2 linked regions of the Undibacterium parvum genome follow. The protein of the gene in region 1 interacts with the protein of each later gene in a pairwise test. Links are inferred from orthologs where the notes say so. Each region holds a gene or a part of one and is shown on either strand. Other genes may lie near its edges.

The links.
Region 2: the proteins of hflC (region 1) and ftsH interact in binary tests that used the Escherichia coli proteins (3 or more experiments, as listed by UniProt). The link is inferred for Undibacterium parvum from one-to-one orthologs.

The regions. Positions count from the first base shown.
Region 1 is NZ_CP034464.1:107,085-112,690, reverse strand. Bases 2,631-5,510 are described here. They hold hflC (protease modulator HflC), read left to right. Parts: upstream 2,631-3,569; coding sequence 3,570-4,451; downstream 4,452-5,510. Other genes in these bases: EJN92_RS00530 (ATP phosphoribosyltransferase regulatory subunit), read left to right, coding at 4,585-5,510; hflK (FtsH protease activity modulator HflK), read left to right, coding at 2,631-3,549. Outside these bases: ribosome biogenesis GTPase Der, read left to right, coding at 1-699; RNA chaperone Hfq, read left to right, coding at 838-1,074; GTPase HflX, read left to right, coding at 1,094-2,236; more of hflK, read left to right, coding at 2,281-2,630; more of EJN92_RS00530, read left to right, coding at 5,511-5,606.
Region 2 is NZ_CP034464.1:4,459,309-4,469,764, reverse strand. What follows is about bases 4,045-6,994. They hold ftsH (ATP-dependent zinc metalloprotease FtsH), read right to left. Parts: upstream 6,490-6,994; coding sequence 4,600-6,489; downstream 4,045-4,599. Other genes in these bases: EJN92_RS19455 (RlmE family RNA methyltransferase), read right to left, coding at 6,627-6,994; folP (dihydropteroate synthase), read right to left, coding at 4,045-4,520. Also shown: EJN92_RS19490 (DUF2069 domain-containing protein), read left to right, coding at 1-31; EJN92_RS19485 (FAD-binding oxidoreductase), read left to right, coding at 55-1,491; EJN92_RS19480 (DUF4124 domain-containing protein), read left to right, coding at 1,535-1,951; glmM (phosphoglucosamine mutase), read right to left, coding at 2,311-3,660; more of folP, read right to left, coding at 3,678-4,044; more of EJN92_RS19455, read right to left, coding at 6,995-7,265; EJN92_RS19450 (YhbY family RNA-binding protein), read left to right, coding at 7,298-7,774; transcription elongation factor GreA, read right to left, coding at 7,831-8,307; carB (carbamoyl-phosphate synthase large subunit), read right to left, coding at 8,500-10,456. UniProt on the Escherichia coli protein: Acts as a processive, ATP-dependent zinc metallopeptidase for both cytoplasmic and membrane proteins. Plays a role in the quality control of integral membrane proteins.

The sequences.
Region 1 (5,606 bases):
AGGGATTCGATTGAGATTCCTTTTGAACGAGATGGCAAGCATTACACCTTGATAGATACTGCAGGTATTCGTCGCCGTGGAAAGGTGTTCGAAGCAATCGAAAAATTTTCTGTTGTGAAGACTTTGCAATCAGTGTCCGAGGCCAATGTGGTTTTGTTGCTTTTGGATGCGCAGCAAGACATCTCTGAACAGGATGCGCATATAGCTGGCTTTATTCTGGAGTCGGGGCGTGCTCTGGTTGTTGGTGTGAATAAATGGGATGGCCTGCAAAGCGATCGTCGTGATGAAATCAAAGTAGATATCGAGCGCAAGTTGAATTTTTTAACTTTCGCTAAATTTCATTTTGTTTCTGCATTAAAGTCATCGGGTATTGACCCTATGATGAAGTCTATTGACGCTGCTTATGCCGCTGCAATGGCGAATCTGTCGACTCCAAAATTGACTCGTGCTTTGATAGAGGCGGTTGAGCATCAGCAGCCTAAACGCAAGGGCTCGATTCGTCCGAAACTTCGGTACGCGCATCAGGGCGGGCAAAATCCACCTATCATCGTTATTCATGGCAATGCTCTTGACTCTATTGGCGACGTGTATAAGCGTTATCTCGAAAAACATTTTCGCGAAACATTTTCACTTGTGGGTACCCCTTTGCGCATAGAAATGCGGTCCGGGAAGAACCCTTTCGCCAAGGTAGAAAAATAATTATTTGTTGATGCATAGTTCGATGTATTTAACTGGCAAGTAAAAATAGATTACTTTGTATGGTAGTCATCTTTCGGGGCACTTGAGTTTCATAAAAGTGCCCCAATCTCCTGATCACAACAACACAATGGAGCTGTTATGAGTAATAAAGGGCAACTGTTACAAGACCCGTTCTTAAATGCTTTGCGCAAAGAACACATCCCCGTATCGATTTACCTTGTGAACGGTATTAAACTGCAAGGTCATATTGAATCCTTTGATCAGTATGTTGTGCTATTGCGCAATACCGTTACTCAAATGGTCTATAAACACGCCATTTCTACTGTGGTGCCAGCACGTGCAGTGAGTATCAACGCCGAATCAGAACCTGAGTAGTATTTACTGGAATAATTCTTTGAGTAAAAGTATTTCAACTCGGGCGATTTTGGTTGGTGTCGATTTCGGTAAAGGGGACTTCGAAGCGAGTTTAGATGAGCTTTCTTTGCTCTCTCAATCCGCCGGTGCTGAGCCAATCCTTACCATTACTTGCAAGCGTTCCAGTCCTGATGCAGCTCTATTTGTGGGTTCTGGAAAAGCTGATGAGATAGCGCATGCGGTTGCCGATGTTGAATCTGATATTGTGATCTTTAATCACGCTTTATCACCAGCGCAGCAACGAAATCTAGAGCGACATCTTAAAGTGCGTGTGGTCGATAGAACGAGTCTGATTTTGGATATCTTCGCGCAACGTGCTCGCAGCCATGAAGGTAAAGTACAGATTGAGTTGGCGCAGTTGCAGCATCTCGCCACCCGCCTGATACGAGGTTGGACTCATTTGGAGCGACAAAAAGGCGGTATAGGCTTGCGCGGTCCTGGTGAAACGCAACTTGAAACGGATCGACGTTTGTTGGGTGAGCGTGTAAAAGCGCTGAAAGCGAAGATGGAGAAGTTGCATAAACAGCGAGAGACTCAGCGTCGCTCTAGAGGTCGCAGTCAAACTTTTTCTGTCTCACTGGTTGGCTACACTAATGCTGGTAAATCTACGCTGTTTAATTCGCTTACCAAGGCCGATGCATACGCAGCAGATCAATTATTTGCCACCTTAGATACGACCTCTCGTCGTTTGTATCTGGGGGATGCGGGAGGTGTTGTTATTTCTGATACGGTTGGTTTTATTCGTGAATTGCCGCATCAGTTGGTCGCTGCATTTCGAGCAACCTTGGAAGAAACGATTCATGCCGATTTATTGATACACGTTGTTGATGCGAGTAGTCCAGTTCGTTCGGATCAGATTTTGCAGGTGAATCACGTCTTAAAAGAGATTGGTGCCGATCATATTCCGCAATTATTGGTTTGGAATAAAATTGATCTTGCGTCAATGGAGCCAAGATTTGAGATCGGCGAGTATGATAAAATCGAAAGAGTCTTTCTAAGCGCCCGTACCGGTGCCGGGATGGAGTACTTACGCCATGCAGTTGCCGATTACGCGAAACTTGATGCAATCAAACGCGGCACACCAGCAGTTGAAGTTGAATTGAATGACGCCCGTTTTAATTGAGCTTGCTTGTAGTTCAGCCCACTATTTAATTGGATAACGACAGAATGCTTGTTTCACTTTTAAAAAGAATTGGTTTGACGTTGTCACTAAACGACCCGCAATGGGGACGTGGCTCGCAAAACAATAATCAGGATGGAAAAAAACCCTCCGACGGCCCACCAGATCTGGATCAGCTTTGGCGTGATTTTAATCAGCGCATTAGTCAATTGCTGGGTGGTAAGGGAAGTGGTGACGGTGGTGGCAGTGGTGGGTTCTCTCCAGATGCTGCCGGTGCAAAAATTGGTATTGCCGTTATCTTGGCGGTCGTTGTTTTCATCTGGACTGTTAGCGGCTTTTTTATTGTTCAGGAAGGTCAAACAGCGGTTATCACTACGTTTGGCAAGTATAGTCACTCGACGTCAGCAGGGTTTAACTGGCGTTGGCCAGCACCCATCCAAGGGCATGAGATTGTTAACGTGTCACAAGTAAGAACTGTGGAAGTGGGCTATCGTTCAAATGTTAAGAACAAGCAGCCCAAAGAAGCTCTGATGTTGACTGACGATGAGAATATTATCGACATTCAATTCGCAGTGCAGTACAAGCTGAAGGATGCAGCGCAATGGCTTTACAATAATCGTGATCAAGAAGAAATGATAAGACAAGTCGCTGAGACTGCGATTCGTGAAATCGTTGGACGCAGCAAGATGGATTTTGTTCTTTATGAAGGGCGCGAAAAAGTGGCCTTGGATGTGAACAGTCTTATGCAGCAGGTTTTGGATCGGTATAAGGCGGGTGTGCAAATCACAAATGTGACGATGCAAGGGGTTCAGCCTCCGGAGCAAGTACAGGCTGCATTCGACGATGCCGTAAAGGCTGGGCAGGACAAAGAACGTCAAAAAAATGAAGGTCAGGCCTATGCAAATGACGTGATTCCTAAGGCTAGGGGTGAAGCTTCGCGACTGCTGCAAGAGTCCGAGGCATATAAAGCAAAAGTTGTCGCGAACTCTGAGGGTAATGCCGGACGCTTTAGGCAAGTATTGACCGAGTATCAAAAGGCGCCGTTAGTCACACGAGACCGCATGTATTTAGAGACCATGCAACAAATTTTCTCGAATACCACCAAGTTGATGCTTGATACAAAGAATAATAACAATATGATTTATTTGCCTTTAGATAAATTGATTGCCCAATCAGACGCCTCGGCGGTAGCGAAGCCAGCGGTGGCTACGCCAGCAGTTGCCGCAACAGAGCAAGTGCCGACGGTGGAAATGCGTTTTAGTAAAGACGGTCGAGCTCGCGATGTTAGAGATTCCCGTGATAGAGAGGTACGATAGTGAATAAATTTTCTTCCTCTATGATTGCGCTGGCCTTGGCTTTATTGGTCTTGTCGTCAACAATATTTGTCGTTGATCAACGCTCCCATGCGATTGTGTTTGCTTTGGGTGAAGTTAAGTCGGTAATTAGCGAGCCAGGACTTCATTTTAAGCTGCCTCCGCCTTTTCAAAATGTTCTGTTCTTAGATAAGCGTATTCTGACAATTGAGTCTCCTGAGGCCGATCGATTTATCACCGCCGAGAAGAAAAATATCTTGGTTGATACTTATGTGAAGTGGCATATAGTTGCGCCAAAATTGTATTACGTTAGCTTTGGTGGAGATGAGGGCAGAGCTAGAGATAGGATGTCTCAAATCGTTAAAGCAGCCTTGAATGATGAGATTACCAAGCGTACTGTGCGTGACGTCATTTCTGGTGAGCGTGATAAGGTAATGACTGCAATTCGTACCAAAGTTACCGAAGAGGCGAAGCAGATAGGCGTTGAAATTGTGGATGTAAGATTGAAGCGCGTCGATTATGTTGAGCAAATTAATAATTCAGTTTACGATCGAATGAAGTCGGAGCGTATGCGGGTTGCGAATGAGTTGCGCTCTACAGGTTTTGCTGATTCCGAAAAAATTCGAGCAGATGCTGACAAGCAACGCGTCGTTATTCTAGCTGAGGCATATAAAGAGGCGGAGCAGACTAGGGGTGCGGGTGACGCTCAAGCTTCACAGATTTATGCTCAGGCATTTGGTCAAAATCCTGAGTTCTATAAGTTTTATCGCAGCCTCGAAGCCTATAGATCAAGTTTTAAGACGAAAAATGATGTTTTAGTTGTGGATCCCAACTCTGAATTTTTTAAGTATTTCAAAAGTCCAGGTGCGACAGGCTCAATATCTGCTCCTAGCAAAACGAAATAGTATTTAGGCATTTAAGTGGTGAAAACGTAGGCAGACTGCAAACCCTAGGCTTGCAGTCTGCCTACGTTTGTCCGGTTCGCCAGGATGATTTTGCCGGCTTTTATTTTCCAACAGTTTTTTTGAATTTATTCTCATGCCAAACTGGCTTTTACCCGAAAACATAGCAGATGTCTTGCCTTCCGAGGCACGCAAAATTGAGGAATTACGGCGCGTAATCCTCGATAACTTTAGACTTTATGGTTACGAGTTGGTAATGCCGCCGCTACTAGAGTACATAGAATCCCTATTAACGGGCGCCGGACAAGATCTTGATTTGCGTACATTCAAATTGGTTGATCAATTGTCTGGTCGTACCATGGGGATACGTGCCGATATGACGACGCAGGTAGCCAGAATTGACGCGCATCTACTCAATAGATCGTCGGTGACACGCCTTTGTTACGCTGGCAGTGTTTTGCAGACGCGTCCCTCCGGTTTGCATGCAACTCGTGAACCTATACAAATTGGCGCTGAAATTTATGGGCACGCTGGTTTGGAGGCTGATGCCGAAATTCAAGAATTGGTTCTGGCTACACTCGCGATAGCGAATATCTCTGAAGTAAGTCTGGATTTATGTCACGTAGGTGTATTGCGGGCGCTTTTGGAGAGTGATGATTTAGCGAAGAAACATGAGGCTCAATTATTTTCTTTGCTCGAATCTAAGGATTTGCCTGCACTGGATTTGCTTACGCGAGATTTTTCACCTATCGTGAGACAGGCTCTTCTGGATCTACCCAATCTGTATGGTGATGCCACCGTGATTCAGAGGGCGCGCGAATTACTGCCGAAATTGAGTGGGATTAGCACTGCACTTGATGAGTTAGAGTCTTTGGTGAAACTGGCGCTTAATGCGCAAGTGTCTATAGATCTTGCAGATTTACGCGGGTATCATTACCACAGCGGAGTGATGTTTAGCGTTTTTGTACCAGGCTTACCAAATGCGGTGGCACGTGGCGGTCGTTATGACCATGTTGGTGAGGCTTTTGGACGTGCTCGTCCCGCCACCGGATTCTCTTTAGATTTACGGGAGTTGGCGCGACTAATGCCTTCTGCTGAGCGAAAAAATGCTATTTTCGCCCCTTGGAGTCAAGATGCCAAGCTTAGGCAGAAAATTTG
Region 2 (10,456 bases), 4.4 Mb from region 1 along the record:
CGCAAAAACCGCAAGCAAATCCACCGATTGACGCACCGGATAAAAGTCTAAACCATGTCGCCATTTCTGCATCTCTGCCAGCAAACCATCGGTGCTAATTATGTCCTGAGCGAGCAAGATGAAATGCTGACTTACCTCACCGACCAGCGTCAGCGTGAAGTAGGGAAAGCCCTGGCGGTACTCAGCCCCGCCAACAGCGAGGAAGTGGCGGCATTGGTGCGACTGTGCGCTGAACATCAGATCGCCATCGTGCCACAAGGTGGTAACACTGGCTTGGTATTAGGCAGCATTCCAGATCAAAGCGGCAACAGCATTGTATTGTCTTTGAAACGCCTCAAGCGCATCAGGAAGATAGACGCCGCCAATAATACGATGACGGTAGAAGCCGGATGCTTACTGGCCGAAGTACAAGCCGCAGCACAAGGAGCCGATCGCCTGTATCCACTTTCGCTAGCATCGGAAGGATCCTGCACTATAGGCGGCAACCTCGCCACCAATGCGGGCGGCACTGCGGTACTACGTTACGGCAACGCCCGCGAGCTTTGCCTGGGACTGGAAGTAGTGACTGCCGCCGGCGAAATTTGGGATGGTTTGCGGGCTCTGCGAAAAGACAATACCGGTTACGATTTACGTGATTTATTCATAGGCTCCGAAGGCACTTTGGGCATCATCACCGCCGCTGTGATTAAATTATTCCCTATTCCCAAGAGTGAAGTGACCGCCTTGATTGCGCTGGCCGACGTGAATGCAGCCTTAGGCTTATTAAGTTTAGTCCAAGAACATACTGGCGCAAGCTTGACTGGTTTTGAACTGTTTTCCGATTTTTGCCTACAGTTGGTACACAAGCACTTTGCCGAGCTACCTAAAATATTTAGCAGATCTCATCCGCAGTATGTTCTGATCGAGCTTTCAAGTTCCGAGACTCAAGAGCATACCCGGACCCAGCTAGAAAATCTGCTGGCAAGCGCACTGCAGTCTGGCTTAATTCTAGATGTGGTGATCGCCAACTCGCTCAGCCAGGCTGCTGCGATCTGGAAATTTCGCGAGCTCATTTCCAGCGCCCAGGCACGCGAGGGAAAAAATATTAAACACGATATTTCAATCCCTGTTTCGCAGATTGCTACATTTATCTCAGCCACGGATACACTTTTGCAGACGGCCTTTCCTGCTTGTCGTATGGTTTGCTTCGGGCATTTAGGTGATGGAAATTTACACTATAACGTTTCGCCCCCCGCGCACCAACATGCCAATGATTTTCTGCTGGCACAAGCGCAGGTGAATCGCATAGTGCATGACAGCGTACACCGTCATCATGGATCCATCTCGGCCGAGCATGGCATAGGAGCGTTGAAAAAAGAGGAGATACTTTTGTATAAATCACCTTTAGAAATACGCCTGATGCAGGCCATAAAAGAAGCGTTGGACCCACATCAGTTGATGAACCCTGGAAAAGTGATAGGAGTACGCCATGAAACGACATCTCTGGATTAGCTTCAGCTTCAGCTTCAGCATCATCTGTCTCACGCCATTGATTTTGATCACGCCAGCTTCCGCGGAAACCTACAAATGTGTAGATAAGGGTGTCAGCACTTATATGCAAACACCCTGCCCGGACAGCGCTACTCAGTCATTACATAAGAGCAGTAACAATATTTCGGGCAAAGACTACCAGCAAGCAGTCAACACGAGTGAAAAAGAAAAAGCAGATCTAAATAAATTGCTCAGTGCACGCCAGAAAGAAGAAGAAAAATATCAGAAAGAGCAGCGCAAAATTTCGGCTAAAAATGAAAAAGACAAACAGAAATGTGCGTCACTACAACTGAGCGCAAAATGGGCCAAGGAAGAACTGGCGAATGCCACAGCTAAATCTATGAGCAAGGCAAAAACCAAGCTCAAGAAAGCCAATGAGAAAGCTGAACTGCAGTGTAAATCTGGTGGAGGGCAAAGATGAAGCAAAGTCGGACCAAGGTAAAGTACAAATAAAAAATGAGCTATAAGCGTATGCCTATAACTCATTTTTACTCTTACTTATATTCTGGTGCGTCGGGAGGGGCTCGAACCCCCGACCCATGCCTTAGAAGGGCATTGCTCTATCCAGCTGAGCTACCGACGCATAGTTCTGTTTTATGCTCTAAGCAAGCTCAAGTCGAATAAATCAAGGCGATTTTTTATCGATTACTTAGATAAAAAATGCACCCGATTTTCTCAAATATCGGCGCCACATCGAACTCATGGCGCAAAAAACAGAAGGCTGAATAGTACATGTTATCGACGCCCTTTTCAAGGTTGAAACGGGCTCACAGCGAAATATTATGCCTGTTTAGACGGAATACATTCCGCTAAACGTCTGGCCAGTGAATTTGCCATGTTGGCGTCAGCAGTTTCGACCATTACACGTATCAATGGCTCGGTACCAGAGGCACGAATCAAGACCCGTCCTTTGCCTGCCAACTCAGCCTCAACCTTGATTTTTTCAGCTAACAGCGCCTCATTTTTTTGCCAATCAAAACCAGTCGGCACCCTTACATTGATGAGTACTTGTGGAAATAATTCTAAATTTTCAAAACACTGATCTAAGGTTTGCTCGTTGCGTCGCAAAGCAGACAAGACCTGTAGTGCTGAGACGATGCCGTCACCGGTGCTATGCTTATCCAGGCACAGTAAATGACCAGATCCTTCCCCCCCCAATAACCAACCGCGTTCACGCATTTGTTCCAGAACATAACGGTCGCCGACTTTGGCTCTGGTAAATCCAACGCCCAATTTTTGGAACGCGATTTCAACCGCCATGTTCGTCATTAAGGTACCAACGACGCCGGGAACCGGACCTATTGCCAATCTATCGATCACCATTAAATACAGTAACTGATCTCCATCGTAAATTTTCCCGTTCTTATCCACCATTAACAGACGATCAGCGTCGCCGTCCAAGGCGATCCCAAGATCGGCATGATTCGCTCTGACAGCCAAGGCCAAGGCATCGGGAGATGTTGCCCCGACTTTGTCATTAATATTGAAACCATTGGGCTGATTGCCAATTGCAATGACTTCGGCGCCGAGCTCATGGAAGACATGAGGTGCGATGTCGTAGGCGGCACCATGTGCGCAATCGACTACGATTTTGAGACCACGTAAATCTAACTCATTTGGGTAAGTGCTTTTGCAAAATTCTATGTAGCGACCGTTGGCATCACGCAAGCGATGTGCCTTACCTAAATTTTCTGAGCTGACGCAGTCCATAGGCTTTTCAAGCTCAGCCTCAATCGCCAGCTCAACTTCATCTGCCAGCTTATCTCCTTGTGCGGAAAAAAACTTAATGCCATTGTCTTCGTAGGGGTTGTGCGAAGCCGATATAACGACGCCTGCGGATAAGCGCAAGGCTCTGGTCAGGTAAGCTACCGCGGGCGTAGGCATAGGCCCGGACAGCATCACATCGACCCCCGCTGCCGCAAAACCCGCCTCTAATGAGGCCTCCAACATGTAGCCAGAAACGCGCGTGTCTTTTCCAATCAATACGGTAGGACGCTTACCGGCGAAACTGTCAGAGTTTGCCAACATCTTGCCAGCTGCGTAACCTAGTCGCATTACGAAATCAGGAGTAATCGGATAAACCCCAACTTTGCCGCGTATGCCATCGGTCCCAAAATATTTTCTTGTCATTTTTTATCCTAGTTCAATTAATTTGATATTTGCTGCCAAACTTTAATCGCATCTACCGTTTCGGCTACATCATGAACACGCAATAAGCGTGCACCTTGATTTACGGCACCAAGTGCAGCAGCCAGGCTGCCGGCCAAACGCTGCTCAACCGGACGCCCCACAATTTCGCCTATCATGCTTTTGCGTGAAAGGCCTGCCAAGATAGGTAGGTCGAAAGTATTTCGAAACTCAGCAAGGTGGCGCATCATCGAGATATTATGCGCTAAGGTTTTACCGAAGCCAAAACCCGGATCCAGACAGACTCTTGCTCTATCCACCCCAAGCGCATCTAGTTCTGAAAGTCGCTGTGAAAAAAAATCGGTTACTGCATCATTAACATCGGCATATGCCGGTGCTAACTGCATATTACTCGGCAAATTTTGCATGTGCATGACACACAGCCCGACCTCGACGTCGGAGACTACTTGCCTAGCCTCGATAGAGGCAAAACCACGTACATCATTTACCATATCCACCCCTGCCATAATCGCTTCACGCATCACTTCGGGCTTATAGGTATCAATAGAAATCGCTTTGCCACAGTCCCGCAAAGCGAAAATTATAGGCATAACGCGTTGCAGCTCAACTTCTATAGAGACTGTTGCAGCGCCCGGCCTTGTTGACTCGCCACCAATATCAATAATATCAACGCCGTCGGCTATCATTTGCTCCGCACGAGAAATGGCGTCATCAAGAAAACGGTAATTGCCACCATCCGAAAATGAGTCAGGTGTAACGTTCAGGATGCCCATTACTATCGGGCGACTGCCAGCGCCATCGAGTGCAAAGCGATAACGCCCACATCTAAAAAATGTATTCATAGATAAAAAATAAGGGCGAGGATTACTCCTCACCCTTACATGCAAAATAATTAATCAAAGACAGCGATATTCAATAGTCTTAAGCCGGAGCGGTTGCGCTTGGTGTAACGCCACCAGATTTACCATCAGATGTCGTTTTGGGAGTAGGCTGTCCGGCTTTTGGCGGCCTTGGCTCTATCCCGCTCATAATGTCATTAATTTGATCGGCGTCTATGGTTTCCCAATCTAACAATGCCTTGGTCATTGCCTCAACCTTATCGCGATTTTGCTCTAGTAACTGACGCGAAATCGCATATTGAGCATCCAGAATTGCGCGTATCTCTGCATCAACTTTTTGCTGAGTGGCTTCGGAAATTGTTTTTGAGGCGCCACCGAAATAACCATCTTGCTGACTATCTTCATACACCATCACGCCTAAGCTATCGGACATACCAAAGCGTGTCACCATCGACCTTGCCAACTTTGTCGCACGCGAAAAGTCGTTCGAGGCGCCAGTTGACATCTGTCCAACGAACAATTCTTCAGCGATGCGACCGCCAAACAATATCGCAATCTCTTCTAGCATCTTATCTTTATAGCCGCTGATTTGATCATGCTCAGGCAATTGCCAGGTTAAACCCAAAGCATTTCCGCGCGGCATAATAGTAACTTTGTGTACTGGATCTGCCTTCGGCAAAAGTTTTGCTACGACAGCATGCCCAGATTCGTGATACGCTGTATTTTTACGTTCGTCTTCACGCATAACCATAGATTTACGCTCAGGTCCCATGTAGATTTTGTCTTTTGCATCTTCAAAATCTTGCATTTCGACTAAACGCTTATTGCGACGGGCTGCAAACAAAGCTGATTCATTAACCAAATTTGCCAGATCTGCACCAGAAAAACCTGGGGTTCCACGTGCCAAAATATCTGCCTTAACGTCAGGCGCGATTGGCACCTTACGCATATGTACATTTAAAATTTGCTCGCGGCCACGAATATCTGGCAAGCCAACAGTGACTTGTCGGTCAAAACGACCTGGGCGCAACAATGCCTTGTCAAGTACATCCGCGCGGTTGGTAGCTGCAACGACGATCACACCAGAATTTGGCTCAAAGCCATCCATCTCGACCAGCATTTGGTTTAATGTTTGCTCACGCTCATCGTTGCCGCCGCCCATACCAGCACCGCGATGGCGCCCTACTGCATCGATCTCATCGATAAAGATAATACAAGGCGAATGCTTTTTCGCGTTATCGAACATATCTCTTACGCGTGAGGCGCCAACGCCAACAAACATCTCAACGAAATCAGAACCCGCGATGGTGAAGAAAGGTACTTTCGCTTCACCGGCAATAGCACGCGCCAGCAACGTCTTACCTGTTCCTGGTGGCCCCACCATTAAAACACCACGTGGAATACGCCCGCCAAGTTTTTGAAATTTCGTTGGATCACGTAAGAACTCTACGATCTCAGTAACTTCCTCTTTCGCCTCATCGCAACCAGCTACGTCCGCAAAAGTGACGTTATTATTGGTATCGTCAAGCATGCGCGCTTTAGATTTTCCGAACGAAAAAGCACCGCCTTTGCCGCCACCTTGCATCTGGCGCATAAAAAACACCCAAACACCTATCAGTAAGAGCATAGGGAACCAAGATATAAAGACTTGGGATAAGAAAGATTGTTCTTCAGGCGGTTTGTTATCAAACTTAATTCCGTAATTAACCAAATCGCCGACCAAACCGCGATCGAAAATAGTCAATTGCGAACGTATTTTTTTACCTTCAAGTGTGGTTGCAACCACAGTGCGATTTGCATCATCGATAGTCGCCTCTTTGATGTGCTTCGCCCTCACCTCATCCAAAAACTCAGAGTAAGGCATAGAAGTAGCACCGGAACTTAAACCGCGGCCATCGAATTGTTTAAATACCATAAAAAGCACTAGGGCTATTACCACCCAAATGGCTGCTTTAGAAAACATATTGTTCACGAGAACTCCTTGGACGTACGATAAACGCACGAATTGCCTTGCACACGTAGGTGATCATTCTACCCGTAATGGATAGAGCTTGCTAGACAAGATATGTTGCCTATGTTGATGATTATCAAGAGCGAGAATTCAACTATTTAACTTTTTAAGCATTTTCCAAGCAAAAAAATCTCGGAAGATTTATCTTTGCTTGCTTTAGGCTTTTTATTTGCTACTGTTTTGAACTCGGTTTTGAACATATCTACAATATTATTATAACTAGGACCATGAAAACACTTGACCAACAAAGCGCCATTTGGCTTCAAGTGCGCCTTGGCAAAGGTCACCGCTAACTCAATAATATTTTCTATTCTTGCTGCGTCAACATGAGAATTGCCGGAGAGATTTGGTGCCATATCCGATAAAACAAGATCTACTTTGCGCCCACGCAACTGCGCCTCCAATTTATCCAATACATCTTGCTCGCCAAAATCACCTTGCAAGAATTGGACGTCGGCAATCGGATCCATAGGTAACAAATCCAGTGCGAAGATCTCGCCAAGTATCCCCCCGCCCTCTTTGCCAGCCAACTTAGCTCTGACATACTGAGACCAGCTACCCGGAGTGGCGCCAAGATCAACAATAATCTGACCTGGTTTGATTAGTTTTTCGGACTCGTCTATCTCTTTTAACTTGTAAACTGCGCGGGCCCGATAGCCTTCTTTTTGTGCTAATTTCACATAAGGATCATTTATGTGGTCATGCACCCAATTTTGATTGAATTTATTTTTGGCCATTAGCGTAAAATACTGCTTTTAAAGGAATTTATATGTCAAAACTCACGCCCGCAGAACGTAGCGAATTACGCTCTGAAGCTCATGCGCTCAAACCCATCGTACTGATTGGTGAAGCTGGTCTTTCTCCAGCGGTCTTGAAAGAAATCGATGCTGGCTTGAATTCGCACGGTTTAATCAAGGTCCGTGTCTTTGGTGACGATCGTGAAGCACGTGTTGCAATGTACGATACCATTTGTAGCTCATTAGAGGCAGCTCCGATTCAACATATCGGTAAATTATTAGTAATCTATCGTCCAAAATTAGAGGGCGAAAAAGAAACCAAGCTGATTAAAAAAGGCAAAGGTATGCGCGAAGTTACTATCGTAAAACCTAGCGCTAGCGGCACTAAGAAGCCTTCCGTATCGAAAGTAATGGTCAAGGGCAACGAGCGAGTCACTCAAGGCGGCAATATCAAGCGAGCAAAACCTCGTCAAAGTAGTGCAAAAAAATCTGCTTTGGGCAACTCTTAAAATTTAGAGGGGATGATGTGCAAACATCATCCCCTCTAAATTGTCACTGAAGTCAATTAAATATACTGAACGTCGAGCACTTCGTATTCGCGCACACCGGCTGGCGCCTGCACCCCTACCACATCACCCGCATATTTACCTATTAATGCACGAGCTATAGGTGAAGTAATTGATACCTTGCGCTCTTTTATGTCGGCCTCATCCTCACCAACGATCTGATAGCTCACTTTTTGATCCGTTTCCAGATCTTCAAGATGTACGGTTGCACCAAATACCACGCGCCCTTCAGCATCAAGTGTAGTCGGGTCAATAATTTGAGCCGCACTTAATTTACCGTCAATATCTGCAATACGTCCCTCGATAAAACTTTGGCGCTCTTTGGCGGCATCGTATTCGGCATTTTCAGACAAGTCACCTTGCGCCCTTGCTTCCGCAATAGCACTGATGACTTCAGGCCGCTCTTTGGTCTTTAGTCTATGTAATTCCTGCTTGAGCAATTCTGCTCCGAACTTGGTTAGAGGTACTGTACTCATAGCTTTAACTTAAAAATAGGGTTGACTGCAAGGGTATATAAAATATCTGCAGTAATCTTTCACTGACTTGCACAAAAAATTTTTAGACTTTACGTGTGCAAATTTAGTAAACAGCTAAAAATATCGGGGCCACATGAATCCCATTTTTTCCGAGATTATCTGTGGCCCCACTATTGAAGCTTACTTTGTTATTCAGTGTAAGGTTTTATGCAGACCTTGTAAATCATAGACGTGTAATTCATTTAAATGACGCATACCTTCAACTGCTGCCTCTGCGCCTGCGATGGTTGTGTAAGTCGTAGCACCTGCTGCCAATGATGAAACCCGAATTGCCCGTGAATCATTAATTGCATTACGCTTTTCTTCCACTGTATTAATCACCAAGGCGATCTCACGATTTTTAATAATATCGACGACATGTGGGCGACCTTCCGCAACTTTATTGATCGTAGCGCAAGGCACGCCAGATGCAACAATAGCCGCAGCCGTTCCTTTGGTGGCGACCAATCCAAAACCCATATCCACTAGGTCTTTGGCGATTTTTACCGCCCTTGGTTTATCGGCGGCTTTTACACTAAGGAAAACTTTCCCGGTTTTTGGTAATTTAATACCAGCACCCAACTGCGACTTAACAAACGCCTCACCAAATGTTTTTCCGACGCCCATAACCTCACCAGTTGATTTCATTTCTGGACCAAGAATAGTATCTACGCCAGGAAATTTCACAAACGGGAATACAGCCTCTTTCACGCTGAAATACGAAGGAATGACCTCCTTGAAAATCCCTTGCGAATCCAGTGACTGACCAACCATGCAACGCGCTGCAATTTTTGCTAATTGCAAACCAGTCACCTTGGAAACAAAAGGTACCGTTCGCGATGCGCGCGGATTGACTTCTAAAACAAAGACGACATCTTTGCCTTCCTGTTGCTGAATCGCGAACTGAACGTTCATGAGTCCAACTACATTTAGGCCTTTTGCCATCAGTGAAGTCTGACGTTTTAATTCCTCAATTGTTTCTTGCTTTAACGAGTAAGGTGGTAAGGAACAGGCAGAGTCACCGGAATGAACACCCGCTTGTTCGATATGCTCCATAACACCACCGATGAAAGTCCGATTCCCGTCCGACAAGCAATCAACATCTACCTCGATAGCATCGTTCAAGAATCGATCCAGCAAGACCGGGGAGTCATGCGAGACCTTGACGGCTTCACGCATATACCGCTCTAAGTCACGCTGTTCATGAACGATTTCCATCGCACGCCCACCCAATACATAAGAGGGCCGAACCACCAAAGGATATCCAATTTCCTGAGCCAGCATCAAGGCATCTGCTTCGGTACGTGCGGTACGATTTGGCGGTTGGCGCAAACCCAAATCATGGAGCATCTTCTGGAAACGCTCGCGATCCTCTGCTGCATCTATCATGTCTGGTGACGTGCCAATGATTGGTACGCCATTAGCTTCAAGTTCAAGTGCCAACTTAAGGGGTGTTTGCCCGCCGTATTGCACAATCACTCCAACAGGCTTCTCCAAATCGACAATTTCCAATACATCTTCTAACGTCAGAGGTTCGAAATACAGGCGATCCGATGTATCGTAATCCGTCGAAACAGTTTCAGGATTGCAGTTGACCATGATCGTCTCATAGCCATCTTCACGCATAGCAAATGCCGCATGCACACAGCAATAATCGAATTCGATACCCTGTCCAATACGATTAGGACCACCACCCAAAACCATAATTTTTTTCTTATCAGTCGGTGCGGATTCGCACTCGTCCTCATAAGTTGAATACATATAGGCAGTTTTTGTAGAAAACTCTCCTGCACAAGTATCTACACGCTTATAAACCGGGCGTATATTCAGGGCTCTACGCTTTTCCCGAACGACTGTATCAGTCGTCTTCAAAAGTTTTGCCAGGCGGCGATCTGCAAAGCCCTTTTTCTTCAATTTCAACAACACATCTTTATCGATTGCATCGATAGTCTGCGTATCCAGCCAGAGTTCAATATCGATCAAATCTTTAATTTGCGCCAAAAACCAAGGATCAATATGTGTTAAGGCATGCACTTCATCAAGTGTAAATCCGTGCGCAAAAGCATCACCAACATACCAAATACGATCGGGACCTGGCTCACCTAATTCG